Regions from separate parts of the Virgibacillus sp. M23 genome, predicted to be linked through region 2. Evidence: a T-box and tRNA genes for the amino acid it is inferred to sense, from the RefSeq annotation. Region 2 holds a T-box; the other holds one or more tRNA genes.
The links. A T-box is a leader RNA that pairs with one kind of tRNA and senses whether it is charged. The one in region 2 lies ahead of ileS (isoleucine--tRNA ligase), so its partner is inferred to be a tRNA-Ile.
Positions count from the first base shown of each region.

Region 1 (6,713 bases), on a different contig from region 2:
ATGGTTAGTTGCTGAACGTGAAGATAATCGACAAGATTTTAGATAATCTTAGAAAGATTATCTTTTTTATTTGTGCGCCAGGCATGGCGACTATCTAGGTGGTGAAAGTCCGCTGTGAGGGTACACATCAACCAACCACTAGAGAACCGCAAAGGTGTTTATCGTGAGGTGAAGGCTGAAGGAAGCGTGTATCAAAATCTTGGCTCGACGAACAGAAATCTGATACCAAGGCTCTGTAGACGGACAAGGCTCCCAAACAAGCCAAAGTCCAAAAGATGTGCGTGATGAGCCGCGTCGAGCTCCAGCGCCCAGAAACGAGGCGAATTCACGAATCGCCCTAAGCTAAGTCATCATCGACTCGCAAGCTCACCGTGATTTCTTTATCTCCATTAACTCGCTCCAGTCGCTACGTTTCTAATCGGGCGCTAGCGCTTGTGTTCTTTTTGTTTATTTGTTCATCGCATGGAAAGCATGAAGTAGTAAATACTAAAAAGATCTATTAAATGTAGCTGAATGTAAATTTAATGTTAAATATACCTTTTAAACCTTTACAAAAAGTTTATATATAATTAATATTGGTATGGTGTGACAAGATTCAACATGAATGGAAGGGTAGGTATAAATTTTGGAAATTGATGTTCAAAAACTGATATTTGAATTTATCGGCGGACTGGGTATTTTCCTTCTTGGTATAAAGTTTATGGGAGAAGGGTTACAAAAGTCAGCAGGGGATCGTCTTAGAGATATACTGGATCGCTTTACAAGTAACCCATTTATGGGGGTATTAGCTGGTATTATCGTTACGGTTTTAATTCAAAGTAGCTCTGGTACTACTGTCTTAACAGTCGGTCTAGTAAACGCAGGCTTTATGACGTTAAGACAAGCAATTGGTGTAATTATGGGTGCTAATATAGGTACAACAGTTACTGCATTTATAATAGGTATTGATATTGGTGCTTATGCGCTACCGATCATTGCTGTAGGGTGTTTTCTATTATTTTTCTTTAAAAGTCAGAAAGTTAATGCAGTTGGACAAGCAATCTTTGGATTTGGTGCATTATTCTTTGGATTAGAATTAATGAGTAGTGGTATGAAGCCATTGCGTACACTAGAAGCATTTCATGAATTAACCGTTAATATGAGTGAAAACCCAGTTCTTGGTGTAGTTATCGGTACTGTCTTTACCGTTGTTGTACAGAGTTCAAGTGCCACAATAGGTATTTTACAAGGTCTATTTGCTGAAGGAGCAATAGAACTAAAGGCAGCCATACCCGTTCTTTTTGGAGATAACTTAGGAACGACAATAACTGCAGTGCTAGCATCTCTAGGTGCAACTGTTGCTGCAAAACGAGCAGCGTATACTCATGTAATCTTTAATTTAGTTGGAGCTACCATCTTTTTACTCCTACTTGGAGTTTTTACGCAAATTGTTACGTTTTTACAAGGACAGTTTAACTTGAACCCGGAGATGACAATTGCGTTTGCTCATGGGACCTTTAATATTACAAATACGATCATTCAATTTCCATTTATAGGCGCTTTAGCTTGGTTAGTTACTAGGATTATTCCAGGTGAAGATACAATTGTAGAGTATAAACCACAACACTTAGATCCGATATTTATTCAGCAATCATCGACCTTGGCATTAGATCAGGCGAAAGCAGAAGTGATTCGCATGGGTGAATATGCTTATAAAGGCTTAGAAGAAACAAATAAATATTTAAATACACAACTTTCTAAGCATTCCGAAATGGCTATGCAAATAGAAGGGGCTTTAAATAATCTGGACCGAAAAATAACAGATTATCTTGTAGAACTATCGGCAGAATCACTTACGGAAATAGAAAGTGCGAAACATTCCGCACTCCTTGACTCCGTTCGAGATATCGAAAGAATAGGCGATCATTTTGAAAATATTGTCGAATTAATTGATTATAAAATGTCTAATAAAGTTCAATTAACCAATCATGCTCAGGAAGATCTAAATGAAATGTTTGAATTAACAACGTCAACAGTAAAACAAGCCGTTGAATCTCTCCAAAGTATGGACAGAGAAGAGGCACTAGCTGTGATTCAAAAAGAAGATAAAATTGATAAAATGGAAAGGAATTTCCGAAAGAAACATATCATTCGTATGAATGAAGGTAAATGTACTGGATCAGCTGGAATTGTTTTTGTTGATATCATTAGCAATTTAGAGCGAATTGGAGACCATGCGGTTAACATTGCTGAAGAAGTATTAGGTGAATAATAATAACGTATGTTTAGTTTAACAACTGTCGGAAATGCTTTCTGACAGTTGTTTTTTATACTAAGTAGAAGTTAGCTATCTCAAATTCAAATGAACTGCAAGAGCTACGTCATTGTCGTTTGCGGAAAAGAAAATCTGTGTGAACAAGCATTATTCAACCGGAACTTGAAGAAAGCCGTTCACTTATCCATGGTGAGTTAAGTGAAGGGGAGTTATTTCGTGAAGTTCTGTTAGGAAAATTCTGTAGAAAAACGGGTGACTTCCGGCCCCTGTAGTATGGTTTTCAAGAGGTGACTCAGCGTTACGTCTGCTCACACAAACACAGGAGTTACTTTACAAGTTATAAGGTAGTATTTACTAATTAATAAAGGAATTAAAATTAAAATTTTCTAACTTTAAATTTTGTATTGAAAAACCTTTGATAAGATGCTATAGTAAATATTGTCGTTTTAACAGCGATACATACATAAGAAATTGCGATTATGATTTTTTGAAAAAAATATTGACAGATGTTGTTGAACATGGTAAATTATATCTTGTCGCTATAATTCGTTGAAGGTAGTCACGATAACATTCCACAGTAGCTCAGTGGTAGAGCTATCGGCTGTTAACCGATCGGTCGTAGGTTCGAATCCTACCTGTGGAGCCAATTTGGCGGTGTAGCTCAGCTGGCGAGAGCGTACGGTTCATACCCGTGAGGTCGGGGGTTCGATCCCCTCCGCCGCCACCATAATATAACAATTAATCTGAAATCTGAAGCATGGCGGTCGTGGCGAAGTGGTTAACGCACCGGATTGTGGCTCCGGCATTCGTGGGTTCGATCCCCACCGGTCGCCCCATAAACAATTTTAAAATGAGAAGGACCCTTAGCTCAGTTGGTCAGAGCTATCGGCTCATAACCGATCGGTCGCAGGTTCGAGTCCTGCAGGGTCCACCATAAAATTATTTGGAGGTATACCCAAGTCTGGCTGAAGGGAGCGGTCTTGAAAACCGCCAGGGGTGTAACAGCCCGCGGGGGTTCGAATCCCTCTACCTCCTCCATACATATTTAGAGTAGATTTAGGCTCGGTAGCTCAGTCGGTAGAGCAAGGGACTGAAAATCCCTGTGTCGGCGGTTCGATTCCGTCCCGAGCCACCATTCAAACAAGCGGTGGCTTGTTTTTTTATTTTCTCAAGAAAATAACGCTTTTTATAATTTGGTAAAAAAATGCATGCATATAATTTGCATCAGTATAGTAGCTTTGATAATCTTGCTTTAAAAGGGTGAATATTCGATCCTTTTTAATAAAATAATTTTATTAGGAGGAAGTTATAATGGCAAAATTTGAATTACCTGAACTACCTTATGCTTACGATGCACTAGAACCTACTATTGATAAAGAAACCATGAACATTCACCATACAAAGCATCATAATACGTATGTAACGAAACTAAACGGTGCTTTAGAAGGACATGCTGATCTTCAGAATAAATCTGTTGAAGAGCTAATAAGTAATCTAGATGCTATTCCGGAAAGCGCGCGGACTGCCGTACGTAATAATGGTGGCGGCCATGCAAACCATAGTCTGTTCTGGAAAGTATTATCACCTAATGGTGGTGGCGAACCAACTGGTGAGCTTGCTGATAAAATTAATGAAAAGTTTGGCAGCTTTGATAAATTCAAAGAAGAATTTGCTAATGCTGCAGCAGGACGCTTCGGATCAGGTTGGGCATGGTTAGTTTTAAATAATGAAGAATTAGAAATAATGAGTACACCTAATCAAGACTCGCCGATAATGGAAGGGAAAAAACCTTTATTAGGTCTTGATGTTTGGGAGCACGCTTACTATCTTAAATATCAAAATAAACGCCCAGATTACATTTCAGCTTTCTGGAATGTTATTAATTGGGATCAAGTAACGAAAAACTATAATGAAGCGAAATAACAAAAATAATTCAATAGAAAAGGCATGTGGGGGATTCGATTCCTTCATATGCCTTTTTTTATCTATAATTGTCAAGAAATGATGAATGTAAGCTTATGAATAGATTGTTATATCCTTATCTTTAATTAAGGCTTCTTTGCATATCTGTTACTCATTTGTTCAAACTATTAATGACTTGAAAAGGAGTATGGAATATGCGAAAAAGCCTATCACTTTATCAGGGGAAATTAGACATTGATAAGGATTTATTGTTTTTACTTGTTATTGGTGGACTATATTCTTTAGGGATATTTTTATCCAATACATTTGTAAATATATACTTGTGGAAGCAATCAGGGGATTATATAACCATTGCTGTATATAATTTAGCCATTTATATTTTTCAACCATTGACGTTTATTGTGGCTGGAAAATTAGCTAAGAAAGTGGATCGAGTTATTGTATTACGTTTAGGGGTAATTTTTTTATCTCTCTTTTTTTTGAGTGTATTAATTATTGCTGAAAAAGCATCGTACTATAATTTTATGCTAGGTAGTCTTCTTGGTATTGGTTATGGTTTCTATTGGCTAGCATTTAATGTACTTACATTTGAGATTACTGAGCCAGAGACTAGGGACTTTTTTAATGGATTTTTAGGAGTGCTTCAATCCTTTGGTGGAATGATTGGACCGTTATTAGCTGGGACTATTATTGCTAATTTGGAAGCAAATATCGGATATACAACAATTTTTACGATTTCTTTTATTTTGTTCATTTGCGCAGTTATCTGTAGTTTCTTTTTGGCAAGGAGAAAGGCAGAAGGAAGCTTTTATTTTCGACGGGTATTAGCTGAACGATCACATAACAAAAATTGGAATCGTATATTGAATGCACATATTTTTCAAGGATTAAGAGAAGGGATATTTGCCTTTGTTATCTCCATATGGGTGTTTTTGATTACACAAAGTGAATTTTCATTAGGGATGTTCAATCTAGTGTTCTCTGGCTTATCCTTTGTTTTTTATTTTATTGGGACGAAAGTTATCAAGCCTTCCATGAGAAAAAAAGCTATCCTTATCGGGAGTCTTATCCTGTATTTCTCTATTACAATTATTATTTTTGAGATTAGCTATGCACAGCTAATTATATATGCAATTTGCATTGGGATCGCTTACCCAATCATTACCATACCATATGTCTCTTTAACCTATGATGTAATAGGAAAAGCATGGAAGGCAAAAGAGTTACGTGTGGAGTATATCGTTGTCAGAGAAATGTTTGTCAATATCGGAAGAATTACTTCCATTTCTGTTTTTTTAATTGCTGTTTCTATTTTTCCAGCTGAAAAGGCAATCCCATATATATTAGCCGTTTTTGGTGCTGGGCATATTTTTATCTATTTATCCGTCAAGAACATCTACTTAGGAAGTAAGCCAAAAAAAGAAGTATTAATTAAAGAGCAATTAACAGACGAAAAAAATAGATAAATGGATGAAAATAAAGAGGGATAAATGATATAATGAATAAGGTTTAAAATAAATCTAATTTCGTATGGGGGAGAGATAATGGGGAATAAGAAAAAAAAGAAAAAAACGCAACTTCCCTTCCGAATTAACATATTGTTTTTTGTTGTGTTTCTAATGTTTACAGTGCTTATTTTACAATTAGGAGTTGTACAGATTTTAAACGGTGAAGCTTTTCAGGAAGAAATTGATCGAACGGTAAAGGATACAACAAAGATACCCGTTCCCAGAGGTAAAATATATGATAGTAACCATAATGTTATTGTAGACAATAAACCATTGTATTCGATCACGTATACACCTGCAAAAGGAACGCAGGCAGAAGATCGATTAGAAGTTGCTGAAAAATTGTCGAAGTATATTTCCATGGATGATGAAAAAAAATACCTTGATAAATTAACAGAGCGCAATAAAAAAGAGTATTGGTACTTAAAAAATAAGGAAGAAGCTGACAATCGCTTATCTGAAAAAGAAGCAGCAGATTTAGATAATGCTGAACAGTATAATACGATTCTAGATCGAATTACAAAAGATGAAATCTCCGGTTTTTCGAAACAGGAGCTTGAAGTAATTGCAATTAAAAAAGAATTAGATAAAGCATATTCGCTTACGCCGCAAATAGTTAAAAATGACGATGTCACCGCAGAGGAATATGCTAAAGTTTCTGAGCACTTGGATGTTCTACCTGGAGTTAATGCAACGACTGACTGGAATAGGGACTATCCTTTCGGTGAGACGATCAACAGCTTACTAGGTACTATTACAACACAAGAGCAAGGGATCTTGGCAGAAAAAGAGCAATATTACCTAACAAGAGGTTACAGTCGTAATGATCGGGTTGGAAAGAGTGGACTGGAGGAATATTATGAGGACGTATTACGAGGAACAAAGGAGCAAATTCAGTACACGACTACTAAAACAGGTAAAGTTGTTGGAACGGAAACGGTCGTTGAGGGTAGCCGAGGTAAGGATTTAGTTCTATCTATCGATATGGAATTCCAGGAAGAAGTGGATAAAATAGTACGAGAGGAATT
Region 1 is NZ_JAWDHA010000001.1:164,660-171,372, forward strand. It holds gene RVS70_RS00840 (NfeD family protein) at 1-8, shown strand, start outside; gene RVS70_RS00845 (Na/Pi cotransporter family protein) at 626-2,251, shown strand; tRNA gene RVS70_RS00850 (tRNA-Asn) at 2,826-2,900, shown strand; tRNA gene RVS70_RS00855 (tRNA-Met) at 2,905-2,981, shown strand; tRNA gene RVS70_RS00860 (tRNA-His) at 3,015-3,090, shown strand; tRNA gene RVS70_RS00865 (tRNA-Ile) at 3,112-3,188, shown strand; tRNA gene RVS70_RS00870 (tRNA-Ser) at 3,200-3,292, shown strand; tRNA gene RVS70_RS00875 (tRNA-Phe) at 3,314-3,389, shown strand; gene RVS70_RS00880 (superoxide dismutase) at 3,566-4,177, shown strand; gene RVS70_RS00885 (MFS transporter) at 4,372-5,643, shown strand; gene RVS70_RS00890 (peptidoglycan D,D-transpeptidase FtsI family protein) at 5,722-6,713, shown strand, end outside.
Region 1: it encodes a tRNA-Ile, which carries the amino acid that the T-box ahead of ileS (isoleucine--tRNA ligase) is inferred to sense. The anticodon was not compared.

Region 2 (6,713 bases):
AAGTGTTAGCCAATCTGGATAAATATGGGCGTGTTGAGCCGCTTCCAGCTTCAGTGCCCAGGGAACGATGCGACTTCATGAATCACCCTAATCTAAGTCATCATCGGCTCACAAGCTCACAGTGATTCCTTTATCTCCGTTGACTCGCTCTAGTCGCTACGAACCTGTTTGAAGTAAACAACGAATCTCCTGCAAATTTTGACGAGTTCGTGTCATAAGTATCTATAACTTCCAACGCAAGCATTCTTGTATAACTAATCGCAAAGATATCTTGTAAATTTATTGTTCCATGAAAGATCACAAAAGTTATGCATATATATAGAGTAAGGGTGAGGTGAATAAAAGTGATAAAATTATCTGAACTACAAATTAAAGAAGTAATCATTATTGACAATGGTCGAAAACTGGGACATATCAATGACTTAGAAATTGATACAACAAATGGTAGAATTCTTGCAATTGTAATCATTCCGAGGGATAAGAAAAGTGGATTATTTGGTAAGGCAGAAGAACTTGTTATCCATTGGAATCAAATTGTTCGAATTGGATCGGATGTTATCCTCGTAAAAGATGTCGAAAAGCCGAAATTATATAATGAACCATTTATTCAGGAAAGAAAATAAAAAACAGCAGATTTTGTGGTAAAATGAAACAAGCAGTGAACGTGGGAGGTAGTTAGATTGTCAGAGCCCTTTATCAAGCACAATGATTCCATATTACATATCGAAAAATGGCAAAAACGAAATGAAAAATTAAAAGTTGGATTTACCACAAAACATGGTGGAGTAAGTAGGCAACCATACGCATCCTTAAATGGTGGGTTACATGTTAATGATAGTACAGAAAATGTAATAAAAAATAGAGAAATAATTGCTAATCATGTAAGGATTCCATTAAATAATTGGGTTAGTGGAGAGCAAATCCATCAAACACGCATACATGCTGTCACTGAAAATGACAAAGGTAAAGGTGCAACCGAATATGATACGGCAATTAAAGATACAGACGGATTAATTACAAATACTTCAGGGATTTTATGTACTGGATTTTTTGCAGATTGTGTTCCATTATTTTTCTTCGACCCAATTACTTCTTATATTGGTATTGCACACGCAGGGTGGAAAGGTACTGTTAGTGGGATAGCTGATGATATGGTCAATACCCTAGCCAATCATGGGGTAAATGTGAGCGACTTGTTAGTGGCTATCGGCCCTTGCATAACAAAGCAGTTTTACGAAGTAGAGCAAAAGGTTATCGATAGGATTCCATTATCACATAGACAAAGTTCAGTTCTACCAACTGGTATAAATCGATATTTACTTGATTTAAAACAATTAAATATAGATATTCTTTTACAAGCTGGGGTATTACGTAATAATATAGATGTAACAAATTATTGCACGTTTCGAGAGAATGACTTATTTTTCTCACACCGCAGAGATCATGGGAGAACTGGTAGAATGTTAGGCTTTATTGGCTTTTCATCATGATTATACGAGGGAGGAGAATTGGAAATAATGGATGTAGCACAAAATTTAACAGCAATACAGCAAAAAATAAGACAAGCATGTTTGAAGCGTAATCGAAATCTGGAGGACATCACCATAATTGGTGTGACGAAATATGTTACAATAGAGCGAACAGAGGAAACGATACTAGCTGGCATCACGAATATCGGTGAAAATCGACTTGAGGGCTTCCAAGAGAAGTATAATCTTTTAAAAGACAAAGGGACCTGGCACTTTATTGGTACACTGCAATCTAGGAAAGTAAAAGAAATTATTAATCAAGTTGATTTTTTGCATTCGCTGGATAGATTATCGTTAGCGAAAGAAATAAATAAACGTGCAACTGATCCAGTGAACTGCTTTATTCAAGTAAATGTAAGCGGCGAAGAATCGAAACATGGTATTGATCCAGACCAAGTTATTCCATTTATAGAGGACTTAGCAAACTATCCTAACGTGTATGTAGTTGGTTTGATGACAATGGCTCCTCACATTGATGATAAAGAAAAACTACGAATGATTTTCCGTAGATTAGCTGATATAAGGTCAAACGTACAACGTGAAAATTATACGCATGCGCCTTGTCAGTATCTTTCTATGGGCATGAGTAATGATTATGAAATAGCAATTGAAGAGGGTGCAACACATATCCGAATTGGTACAAAATTAGTAGGGTGAGGTGACAAAATGAGCTTAAAGAACAAAATTAAAAACTATTTCACAATGGAAGATGAGTATGAATATGAATATGTTGATGTTGATGAACTAGAAAATGATCCTAGACCACAACCGAAAGATAAAAATCAAAATGTCGTTAATCTTACTAGTATGCAAAATCCAACTTCTAAAGTTGTACTATGTGAACCTAGGACATACAATGAAGCCCAGGAAATAGCCGACAATATCGTTAATCGCCGAGCAGTCGTTATTAATCTACAACGCGTGGACAATCATCAGGCGAAACGCATCGTCGACTTTTTAAGTGGGACAGTATATGCTGTAAATGGCGATATACAAAAGCTGGGTGCACAAACATTCCTCTGTACACCTGATAATGTCAATGTGTCTGGTACGATTACAGACGCTTTTATGGAAGATGAATATGAAAAAGGATGGTAGCAAATAAATGTTTGGACTTTATCGATTATTAGATACTGCTTTTGTTATATACAGTTATGCGTTAATTATATATATTTTTATGTCGTGGTTTCCAGGTGCAAGGGAATCTTCATTCGGACAAATATTAGCAAAAGTATGTGAACCGTATTTAGAGCAATTTCGTAAGTTTATTCCTCCGATCGGCATGATCGACCTATCACCAATCGTCGCCATTTTTGTCTTGTATTTAGCAAGAATGGGGTTATTACAATTCTTCCAGATGTTTGTTTTTTAAAGGGTTAAACAATGGAGATCTACCAGCATTTTAGGAAAGATGAGGAGCCCTTTATTGATCAGGTCATGTCATGGAAGGAACAAGTGGAGCGATCCTTTCAGCAACGGTTAACAGATTTTCTTGACCCTCGTGAACAGCAGATCATGGACATGCTTATTGGTTCCAAAGGCGATGAAGTAAAACTAGCCTATCATGGAGGAAATCCATATGTGGAGCGGAAACGGGTAGTAATTGCCCCCTTTTATGACACAATACAAGCTGATGATTTTCAATTAACATTATTACAAGCTAGTTATCAATCTAAATTTGTAAATGTGACACACAGCGACATAATGGGCGCATTTCTATCTTTAGGTATTAAACGAAAAAAGCTTGGAGATATTTACGTGGACAATGGCCTGATCCAAATCGTCGTTGCAGATGAAATAGCTTCATATGTGAAGACTAATTTATTATCCATCAAAACAACAAAAATAACGTTGGAAGAAATGCCGTTATCAGAATTTAAACGGAAACAAATGAACTGGGAGGAATCAGATTGCACCGTCTCCTCCTTACGACTTGATACACTTGTTAAAGAAATCTACCGGATTTCAAGAAAAGATGCGGTATCTTACATTAATAAGTCACATGTCAAGGTGAATTTTAAAGTCATCGAAGATGTAAAGTTTCTCTTACAGGAAGGTGATCTATTATCACTAAGAGGTAAGGGAAGGAGTAAAGTGGTACAAATTAGGGGGAAAACAAAAAAAGATAAAATTAAGGTAACTACTGCAATCTTGAAATAATTTTGTTAAATATGCAGGAATTAGCTACCTTTTGTCGAATAAAAGTGTAAGATGGGGATAGTACGTTTTGTGAAACAACTTTAATAGGAGGTGGCTGTTGTGCCATTATCACCATTGGATATTCATAATAAAGAATTCACTAGAAGTTTTCGCGGATATGATGAAGATGAGGTAAACGAATTTCTTGATCAGGTAATTAAAGATTATGAAATGGTTATACGTGAGAAAAAGGATTTAAAGGAGCAAGTAGATCACTTAAATGAGAAGCTTGGTCACTTTACGAATATCGAAGAAACCCTAAATAAATCAATTCTTATCGCGCAGGAAACTGCCGAAGAGCTAAAAGGCAATGCTACAAAAGAATCCAAATTAATAATTAAAGAGGCAGAAAAAAATGCTGACCGCATTATTAACGAAGCTCTAAGCAAGTCTCGTCGTATTTCAATGGATGTAGAAGAGTTAAAAAAACAGGCCAAAGTCTTTCGTACACGTTTAAAAATGTTGGTTGAAGCTCAGTTGGACATGATAGGTACTGATGATTGGGAACAGTTATTTGATGCGGAAATAGGTGAAGACCTAGAATTAGCAGAGAATGAATCATAAGCCTTGACGCTAGTCGCTATTTTACATATAATTCTTACACAGAGGTCTATGAATCATTAGTTGAATAAATTAAGCAAGGATAGAGCTAGTATAAAGGTGAGTTACTGAATAGCGAGTTGGGGTATGGTGGGAGCCCAACACAGTAATACTTTTAGAAAATCACTCTTGAGCTTTCATTATGAAATGAATTAGTAATGAACGGGATCATTCACGTTACGAATTTCGAGTGAATTTGACAGTTAGTCAAATTTATAAGGGTGGTACCGCGAGTCTTCTCGTCCCTTTTGGGATAGAGGGGATTTTTTAATTTAGAAGGAGGAGCATAAATGGACTATAAAGAAACATTATTAATGCCAAAAACTGCATTTCCGATGCGTGGAAACTTACCAAATAAAGAGCCTATTCGCCAGTCAGAATGGGAGGAAAAGGACCTATATAAAAAGAGCTTAGAAAGAACAAAGGGGAAACCATTATTTATTCTTCATGATGGCCCTCCATATGCAAACGGAGATTTGCATATTGGTCACGCATTAAATAAAATTTTAAAGGATTTTATTACTCGTTATAAATCGATGACAGGATATCATGTACCATATGTTCCAGGATGGGATACACATGGTTTACCAATTGAAACAGCACTGACAAAAAATAAGAAAGTGAAACGTAAAGAATTAAGTATTGCTGAATTTCGAAAACTTTGTGCTGAATACGCACTTGGACAAGTAGATAACCAGCGGGAGCAATTTAAAAAGCTAGGTGTACGTGCCGATTGGGACAATCCATATATTACGTTGACAAAGGATTATGAGGCCGCGCAAATAAAAGTATTTGGAGAAATGGCGAAGAAAGGCTATATATATAAAGGATTAAAGCCAGTGTATTGGTCTCCTTCTTCAGAATCCGCTTTGGCCGAAGCCGAAATTGAATACCATGATAAACGATCTCCTTCCATCTACGTTTCATTTGAAGTAACGGATGGTAGAGGCTTATTGGAATCTGACGTCAAATTTATTATCTGGACGACAACACCTTGGACGATCCCAGCTAATCTTGGAATAAGTATCCACCCTGAATTAGAATATGCTGTAGTTGCAGTAAATGATGATAAGTTTGTCATTGCTCACGCTCTTTTAGAAGCAGTGACAGAGGCGTTAGAATGGAACAATCCAGAAGTAATTCAAACCTTTAAAGGAGAAGAAGCGGATAAGGTTGTCGCTAAACACCCTTTCTATGATCGTGAATCATTAGTAATGCTTGGAGAACATGTAACAACAGAAGCTGGTACAGGTTGTGTTCATACAGCACCTGGACATGGTGAAGATGACTTTTACGTAGCTAGAAGTTACGGTATGGATGCACTTTGCCCAGTAGATGAAAAAGGTGTATTTACCGATGAAGCTCCTGGCTTTGAAGGTCTGTTTTATGATAAAGCAAATAAAGTAATTACAGAAAAATTAGACGAAGCCGGTGCATTGTTAAAGCTCGCATTTATAACGCATTCCTATCCACATGATTGGCGTACGAAGAAACCAACGATATTCCGTGCAACGTCACAGTGGTTTGCTTCGATTAAGGACTTTCGTCATACGATATTAGATGAAATCAAAGCTATCAATTGGTATCCACAATGGGGAGAAACAAGATTATATAATATGGTGCGAGATAGGGAAGATTGGTGTATTTCACGTCAGCGAACATGGGGTGTGCCAATCCCAGTATTTTATGCAGAGGATAAAACACCAATCATTACAGATGAAACAATTAGTCATGTGTCTGATTTATTTAAGGAGCATGGATCTAATATTTGGTTCGAGTGGAAAGCAAATGATTTACTACCTAAAGGCTTTACCTCGGAGCACAGCCCAAACAATATGTTTACCAAAGAAACGGATATTATGGATGTATGGTTTGATTCTGGATCTTCACATGAAGCGGTATTACTTGGCAGAGAAGATCATTATCGTCCAGCAGATATTTATTTAGAAGGTAGCGACCAATACCGAGGGTGGTTTAATTCATCCTTATCCACATCAGTAGCTGTTACTGGAAAAGCTCCTTATAAAACTGTTATTAGCCATGGGTTTGCACTTGATGGTGACGGTAGAAAGATGAGTAAATCGCTGGGCAATGTAATTCAACCTGGGAAAGTACAGAAGCAGCTAGGGTCGGATATTCTTCGTTTATGGGTATCTTCAGTAGATTATCAAGCTGATGTTCGTATTTCAAATGATATCTTAAAACAGGTTTCTGAAGCGTATCGTAAAATCCGTAACACATTCCGTTTTATGCTTGCTAATCTTGCTGATTTTGATCCGAAAACAGATCGAGTTGCTGATACAGAATTGGAAGATGTCGACAAATATATGCTCTATCGTCTTCAACGATTAATAAACGATGTGCGTGTAAGCTATGAAAGCTATG
Region 2 is NZ_JAWDHA010000015.1:842-7,554, reverse strand. It holds gene RVS70_RS08155 (YlmC/YmxH family sporulation protein) at 345-623, shown strand; gene pgeF (peptidoglycan editing factor PgeF) at 681-1,490, shown strand; gene RVS70_RS08145 (YggS family pyridoxal phosphate-dependent enzyme) at 1,518-2,186, shown strand; gene RVS70_RS08140 (cell division protein SepF) at 2,196-2,627, shown strand; gene RVS70_RS08135 (YggT family protein) at 2,635-2,901, shown strand; gene RVS70_RS08130 (RNA-binding protein) at 2,913-3,689, shown strand; gene RVS70_RS08125 (DivIVA domain-containing protein) at 3,789-4,292, shown strand; T-box leader at 4,360-4,578, shown strand; gene ileS (isoleucine--tRNA ligase) at 4,619-6,713, shown strand, end outside.